Regions from separate parts of the Solibacillus sp. FSL R7-0668 genome, predicted to be linked through region 1. Evidence: a T-box and tRNA genes for the amino acid it is inferred to sense, from the RefSeq annotation. Region 1 holds a T-box; the other regions hold tRNA genes.
What was found. A T-box is a leader RNA that pairs with one kind of tRNA and senses whether it is charged. The one in region 1 lies ahead of pheS (phenylalanine--tRNA ligase subunit alpha), so its partner is inferred to be a tRNA-Phe.

Region 1 (2,294 bases):
TTTCTGCTAATTCGTTTGCCTCTAATGCTGAAATATCAACGTATTGGCTTAACCATTTTAAAGATACTAACATTTTTTTGTCCCCCTTACACTTCTGCCTGGTGGAATTGTGATAAGAAGCGTGTGTCATTTGTATAGAAATGACGAATATCATCCACACCGTATTTTAACATTGCGATACGTTCTGCTCCGATACCAAACGCAAATCCAGAAAGCTTAGTTGAATCATAACCAGCCATTTCAAGAACATTTGGGTGAACCATACCAGCACCTAAAATTTCAATCCAGCCCGTTTGCTTACATACGTTACAGCCTTTACCTGAGCATTTATGACAAGAAACGTCTACTTCTACAGATGGCTCTGTGAATGGGAAGAAGGATGGACGTAGGCGAATTTCACGCTCTGCACCGAACATTTTCTTTGCTAGTGCATCAAGTGTCCCTTTAAGGTCAGACATACGAATGTTTTCGCCAATAACAAGTCCTTCAATTTGCATGAATTGATGAGAGTGTGTTGCATCGTCTGTATCACGGCGGAATACTTTACCTGGGCAAATAACACGAATTGGCTCGCCTTTTTTGGCTTCCATTGTACGTGCTTGTACTGGTGAAGTATGTGTACGTAATAATGTTTCTTCAGAGATGTAGAATGAATCCTGCATATCACGTGCTGGGTGACCTTTAGGTAAGTTCATCGCTTCGAAGTTGTAGTAGTCTTTTTCTACTTCTGGCCCTTCTACGATTTCGTAGCCCATGCCTAAAAATAAGTCTTCAATTTCTTCGATTACGCGTGTTAAGGGATGACGGTTGCCGACACGTACTTTTGCGCCTGGTAATGTTACGTCAATTGATTCGCTTTCAAGCTGTGCTATAATGGCTGCTTCTTCTAAAATGGCTACCTTTTTCTCAAGCTCTGCTGTTACGTTTTCGCGCACTGTATTCACTAGTGCCCCCATTTTCGGACGCTCTTCAGCAGAAAGCTTCCCCATTCCTTTTAATAGGTCCGTGATTGGCCCTTTTTTACCTAAATACGCAACACGAACTTCATTTAATGCTTTTAAATTAGCGGCAGCTTCAATTTTTGCTAAAGCTTCTTGCTCTAATTGCTTTAATTGTTGTTCCATTGATTAATTCCTCCTTTATAACATTTTCCATAATGTGTAATGTCTAACATTTATGAAAACAAAAAAACCTCGCCCCCAAAAAAGGGACGAGGACGAGTTTCGCGGTACCACCCTAGTTATTGCAAAATGCAATCACTTCATTGGAGCTAACGACTGTTTCCAGCCGGCAATCCTTTCACCGAAATCGGCTCCCGGACGCTGCTCGCGGGGTGAACTTCATTATACGTTTTGCTAGCATGCTTTCAGTCAATGGCACACATTTCCTAAAACAAAACCTGTACAACTACTCTTCCCGGTCAAAGCATTTAGTAATTATTCTTCAACTAGTCTACTCGATATTGAAGCATTTTTCAACTAATTGAAGAAATTCGTTTGATTACATATCCCAAATAAGGATTAAAAGTGTACCTAGAACTGTAATAATTACTAAACCTAAGCCGTATGCAATGTTTGAATAAATTGACCAACGATCTTTTGTTTCACCTGCGTGCATGAAGATTGCAAACTGTAAAATCGCTTGAATAAACGCTGTGATTACTAGAACAATCATCCCTGTAGTGAATGACATTTCTGTAAAGTAAACAAGCAAGGCGATCACAGTTAACACTAGTGAAGACACAAAGCCCATTATTTGGCCAATTGGAAAGAATTTAGCCATAAATTACATCATTCCTTTCAGGTAAATGAAACTGAAGATGAAGATCCAAACAACGTCTAGGAAATGCCAGTAAAGTGAGAATATGAATGTTTTACCAGCTGTTACTGAGTTTAAACCACGTTTAGCAATTTGATAAACTAAAAGTGCACCCCAGAATAGACCCATTGTTACGTGAAGTCCGTGTGTTCCTAATGTTGTTAATAAAATAGATGTGAAGGCACTAACTGTTAAACCAGCACCAACATGTACATAGTGATAAAATTCGTAAATTTCAACACTTAAGAATACTGCACCTAATAGTAATGTAATCACCATGAAGTTAATCGTCGCTTTTTTACTACCAAGACGCATTGCGTGAATTGCTAAACCAATTGTGAAACTTGATGTTAATAATACAAATGTTTCAATTAAAACTGGCGTAATTTCGAAAATTTCTGCACCAGTAGGACCACTACCTGTACGATCTACAAGTGTAAAGTATGATGCGAATAATGTACCGAATAACATGATTT
Region 2 (2,294 bases), 530 kb from region 1:
TCTGTTTTACTCGAATTAATAGTTTGATTTCGAGTAAAACAGAAAAAGGTTCACAAACATTGATATATCAATGTTTGTGAACCTCCTAGAAATTCTTATCCCAACAGAAAATCTAATAATACCGATAGTCGGGGTCGAACCGACACTCCAGAAGGAACCGGATTTTGAGTCCGGCGCGTCTGCCAATTCCGCCATATCGGCAAAAAGGGTAAAAAAAAACCGGATTAACCGATTCAATTAAAAATATGGAGGCGGCAACCGGATTTGAACCGGTGGTAAAGGTGTTGCAGACCTGTGCCTTACCACTTGGCTATGCCGCCATATTATGGAGCGGAAGACGAGGTTCGAACTCGCGACCCCCACCTTGGCAAGGTGGTGTTCTACCACTGAACTACTTCCGCAAATGAATGGCTGGGGTACCTGGATTCGAACCAGGGCATGACGGAATCAAAATCCGTTGCCTTACCGCTTGGCTATACCCCAACGTTTTATGGGGCGACTGATGGGAATCGAACCCACGAATGCCGGAACCACAATCCGGTGCGTTAACCACTTCGCCACAATCGCCATTATATTATATATAATAAACTAAAAAAATGAATGGGGCGACTGAAGGGAATCGAACCCTCGAGTGCCGGAACCACAATCCGGTGCGTTAACCACTTCGCCACAATCGCCATTGTATTTAGTTTAAATATTAAATTTGGCAGGGGCAGTAGGAATCGAACCCACACTGACGGTTTTGGAGACCGTAGTTCTACCTTTAAACTATGCCCCTAAAAAATAGATGGTGGTGGGGGACGGATTCGAACCGCCGAACCCTAAGGAGCGGATTTACAGTCCGCCGCGTTTAGCCACTTCGCTACCCCACCGAGTAATGGTGCCGGCGAAAGGAGTCGAACCCTCGACCTACTGATTACAAGTCAGTTGCTCTACCAACTGAGCTACACCGGCAAAAAATATGGTGGGTTTGGACGGAATCGAACCGCCGACACTTAGAGCTTCAATCTAATGCTCTACCAACTGAGCTACAAACCCATTTATGTATAAATTTTCAAAAATGGCGGTCCCGACCGGGATCGAACCGGCGATCTCCTGCGTGACAGGCAGGCATGTTAACCGCTACACCACGGGACCATTTGGTTGCGGGGACAGGACTTGAACCTGCGACCTTCGGGTTATGAGCCCGACGAGCTACCACTGCTCCACCCCGCGATAATAGTATTACTTATTCTTATTGTACCATCACGTTCTACTTAGTTGGCAGCTACTTCTTTGAAGCTGCTGCTAATCGCTATCTTCGTTTAGCGATTTGCTCCACCCCGCGATAATACTATGAAAATATGGTGGAGGATGACGGGCTCGAACCGCCGACCCCCTGCTTGTAAGGCAGGTGCTCTCCCAGCTGAGCTAATCCTCCATGCTGGATATAAAAATTAATTGATGGTGACCCGTACGGGATTCGAACCCGTGTTACCGCCGTGAAAGGGCGGTGTCTTAACCACTTGACCAACGGGCCATCTTAAAATACGGCTGGCGGAGAGTAAGGGATTTGAACCCTTGATGCAGTATTACCCGCATACACGATTTCCAATCGTGCTCCTTCGGCCACTCGGACAACTCTCCAAGATTTAGATGGCTCCGAAGGCAGGACTCGAACCTGCGACCTGCCGGTTAACAGCCGGATGCTCTACCAACTGAGCTACTTCGGAATAATTATATATTCGCCTAGCGATGTCCTACTCTCACAGGGGGAAACCCCCAACTACCATCGGCGCTAAAGAGCTTAACTTCTGTGTTCGGTATGGGAACAGGTGTGACCTCTTTGCCATCATCACTAGACTATGTATTAAAAGACATTTTTTATTATATCATACTAAACTCATATGTCAAGTATTATTAATAAATTTCATTCTTTCAAAACTGGATAAACGTTTCATTGATGTTCGTAAACATGTGGTTAAGTCCTCGACCGATTAGTATTCGTCAGCTACATGTGTCGCCACACTTCCACCTCGAACCTATCTACCTGATCGTCTTTCAGGGGTCTTACTTACTTGCGTAATGGGAAATCTCATCTTGAGGGGGGCTTCATGCTTAGATGCTTTCAGCACTTATCCCGTCCACACATAGCTACCCAGCGATGCCTTTGGCAAGACAACTGGTACACCAGCGGTGTGTCCATCCCGGTCCTCTCGTACTAAGGACAGCTCCTCTCAAATTTCCTACGCCCACGACGGATAGGGACCGAACTGTCTCACGACGTTCTGAACCCAGCTCGCGTACCGCTTTAA
Region 3 (2,294 bases), 2.5 Mb from region 1:
TATCAATTACGGACAGTTCCAAATCCAGCTTTAATGTCATGTATTACACATACGATGGTTGGAATTCGGGTACTGTTGAAGGCGTAGCAACAATCGTCTCAGATAAAAAAGCACGCCTCAACAAAACATCTGAAGGCACACGCTGTGTCATTGAATTTGAAAAAGTCGGGGTAAATTCTATTAAAACAACTGAATTTTATTGTGAAGGTGGTCGTGATAAAGGGACAAACTTTAATGGTACCTTAACACTTGAAACGAACTAACTTTTTTCTTAATTATTTTTAGAGGATGAATGAAGTGAACGAGGTGTTGGTGTTTTTGCATAAATCTGTGCAGATCATTAGCACCTTATCCGTTTCTATGTATATTGAGCGAGCTAGAACTATCTTGCTCTTGGTTTGTGGATATTTGTAAATTTTTGGTTTTGTTTGCGAATTAGCGCGCATATTTTCGAATACCAAAAAATCACATAATCATTTCAATTTGAACCTATTTTTAATTTTCTTAACATCAAAAAAACACATCGCATTAGCGATGTGTTTTTCTTTTAATGTATGACCCGTACGGGATTCGAACCCGTGTTACCGCCGTGAAAGGGCGGTGTCTTAACCGCTTGACCAACGGGCCAATGGCTCCGAAGGCAGGACTCGAACCTGCGACCTGCCGATTAACAGCCGGATGCTCTACCAACTGAGCTACTTCGGAAACATACTATGGTGGGCCTAAATGGACTCGAACCATCGACCTCACGCTTATCAGGCGTGCGCTCTAACCAGCTGAGCTATAGGCCCATACTATGGTGGGTTTGGACGGAATCGAACCGCCGACACTTAGAGCTTCAATCTAATGCTCTACCAACTGAGCTACAAACCCACAAAAAAATGGCGGTCCCGACCGGGATCGAACCGGCGATCTCCTGCGTGACAGGCAGGCATGTTAACCGCTACACCACGGGACCAACATATTAGTTACTACTTATAAAATTAAATGGAGGAGGTAGAGGGATTCGAACCCCCGCGCGGTGTTACCCGCCTGTCGGTTTTCAAGACCGATCCCTTCAGCCGAACTTGGGTATACCTCCAAAGGGAAAATAAAATATATGGTGGAGCCTAGCGGGATCGAACCGCTGACCTCCTGCGTGCAAGGCAGGCGCTCTCCCAGCTGAGCTAAGGCCCCATTATAATGGTCGGAATGACAGGATTCGAACCTACGACCCCTTGGTCCCAAACCAAGTGCTCTACCAAGCTGAGCTACATTCCGATCTGTCATTTTAAAAATATATATGGCGCGCCCGACAGGAGTCGAACCCATAACCTTTTGATCCGTAGTCAAACGCTCTATCCAATTGAGCTACGGGCGCTAAAACTACTTGTTGTTATTTTTAAAATGGTGCCGAGGGCCGGAATCGAACCGGCACGGTGATCACTCACCGCAGGATTTTAAGTCCTGTGCGTCTGCCAGTTCCGCCACCCCGGCATTTTGGAGCGGAAGACGAGGTTCGAACTCGCGACCCCCACCTTGGCAAGGTGGTGTTCTACCACTGAACTACTTCCGCAAAATGCTTAGAATTTATATTCTGACAGTATGTAAATTTATAAAACTGGTGAGCCATGAAGGACTCGAACCTTCGACCCTCTGATTAAAAGTCAGATGCTCTACCAACTGAGCTAATGGCTCTCTAAAATGGTGCCGGCGAAAGGAGTCGAACCCTCGACCTACTGATTACAAGTCAGTTGCTCTACCAACTGAGCTACACCGGCATTTTAGATATGGTGGAGGATGACGGGCTCGAACCGCCGACCCCCTGCTTGTAAGGCAGGTGCTCTCCCAGCTGAGCTAATCCTCCTGGGTAAATAACCTAGCGACGTCCTACTCTCACAGGGGGAAACCCCCAACTACCATCGGCGCTAAAGAGCTTAACTTCCGTGTTCGGTATGGGAACGGGTGTGACCTCTTTGCCATCATCACTAGATTATTTGAAAGAATCATTCTTTCAAAACTGGATAAACGTTTCATTGATGTTCGTAAACATGTGGTTAAGTCCTCGACCGATTAGTATTCGTCAGCTACATGTGTCGCCACACTTCCACCTCGAACCTATCTACCTGATCGTCTTTCAGGGGTCTTACTTACTTGCGTAATGGGAAATCTCATCTTGAGGGGGGCTTCATGCTTAGATGCTTTCAGCACTTATCCCGTCCACACATAGCTACCCAGCGATGCCTTTGGCAAGACAACTGGTACACCAGCGGTGTGTCCATCCCGGTCCTCTCGTACTAAGGACAGCTCCTCTC

Region 2: it encodes a tRNA-Phe, which carries the amino acid that the T-box ahead of pheS (phenylalanine--tRNA ligase subunit alpha) is inferred to sense. The anticodon was not compared.
Region 3: it encodes a tRNA-Phe, which carries the amino acid that the T-box ahead of pheS (phenylalanine--tRNA ligase subunit alpha) is inferred to sense. The anticodon was not compared.

Annotation. Positions count from the first base shown of each region.
Region 1 covers NZ_JBBOUU010000001.1:2,798,078-2,800,371, forward strand. Annotated here, with positions in the region: gene pheT (phenylalanine--tRNA ligase subunit beta) at 1-73, opposite strand, end outside; gene pheS (phenylalanine--tRNA ligase subunit alpha) at 87-1,124, opposite strand; T-box leader at 1,204-1,433, opposite strand; gene qoxD (cytochrome aa3 quinol oxidase subunit IV) at 1,501-1,782, opposite strand; gene qoxC (cytochrome aa3 quinol oxidase subunit III) at 1,786-2,294, opposite strand, start outside.
Region 2 covers NZ_JBBOUU010000001.1:3,324,645-3,326,938, forward strand. Annotated here, with positions in the region: tRNA gene MKX47_RS16580 (tRNA-Leu) at 120-201, opposite strand; tRNA gene MKX47_RS16585 (tRNA-Cys) at 247-320, opposite strand; tRNA gene MKX47_RS16590 (tRNA-Gly) at 327-401, opposite strand; tRNA gene MKX47_RS16595 (tRNA-Gln) at 409-483, opposite strand; tRNA gene MKX47_RS16600 (tRNA-His) at 492-567, opposite strand; tRNA gene MKX47_RS16605 (tRNA-His) at 602-677, opposite strand; tRNA gene MKX47_RS16610 (tRNA-Trp) at 705-778, opposite strand; tRNA gene MKX47_RS16615 (tRNA-Tyr) at 789-872, opposite strand; tRNA gene MKX47_RS16620 (tRNA-Thr) at 879-954, opposite strand; tRNA gene MKX47_RS16625 (tRNA-Phe) at 963-1,038, opposite strand; tRNA gene MKX47_RS16630 (tRNA-Asp) at 1,062-1,137, opposite strand; tRNA gene MKX47_RS16635 (tRNA-Met) at 1,141-1,215, opposite strand; tRNA gene MKX47_RS16640 (tRNA-Val) at 1,345-1,420, opposite strand; tRNA gene MKX47_RS16645 (tRNA-Glu) at 1,445-1,519, opposite strand; tRNA gene MKX47_RS16650 (tRNA-Ser) at 1,535-1,626, opposite strand; tRNA gene MKX47_RS16655 (tRNA-Asn) at 1,637-1,712, opposite strand; rRNA gene rrf (5S ribosomal RNA) at 1,727-1,842, opposite strand; rRNA gene MKX47_RS16665 (23S ribosomal RNA) at 1,957-2,294, opposite strand, start outside.
Region 3 covers NZ_JBBOUU010000001.1:252,917-255,210, reverse strand. Annotated here, with positions in the region: gene MKX47_RS01290 (S-layer homology domain-containing protein) at 1-263, shown strand, start outside; tRNA gene MKX47_RS01285 (tRNA-Glu) at 556-627, opposite strand; tRNA gene MKX47_RS01280 (tRNA-Asn) at 630-705, opposite strand; tRNA gene MKX47_RS01275 (tRNA-Ile) at 715-791, opposite strand; tRNA gene MKX47_RS01270 (tRNA-Phe) at 798-873, opposite strand; tRNA gene MKX47_RS01265 (tRNA-Asp) at 883-958, opposite strand; tRNA gene MKX47_RS01260 (tRNA-Ser) at 989-1,081, opposite strand; tRNA gene MKX47_RS01255 (tRNA-Ala) at 1,101-1,176, opposite strand; tRNA gene MKX47_RS01250 (tRNA-Pro) at 1,184-1,260, opposite strand; tRNA gene MKX47_RS01245 (tRNA-Arg) at 1,284-1,360, opposite strand; tRNA gene MKX47_RS01240 (tRNA-Leu) at 1,388-1,476, opposite strand; tRNA gene MKX47_RS01235 (tRNA-Gly) at 1,481-1,555, opposite strand; tRNA gene MKX47_RS01230 (tRNA-Lys) at 1,602-1,677, opposite strand; tRNA gene MKX47_RS01225 (tRNA-Thr) at 1,685-1,760, opposite strand; tRNA gene MKX47_RS01220 (tRNA-Val) at 1,771-1,846, opposite strand; rRNA gene rrf (5S ribosomal RNA) at 1,857-1,972, opposite strand; rRNA gene MKX47_RS01210 (23S ribosomal RNA) at 2,033-2,294, opposite strand, start outside.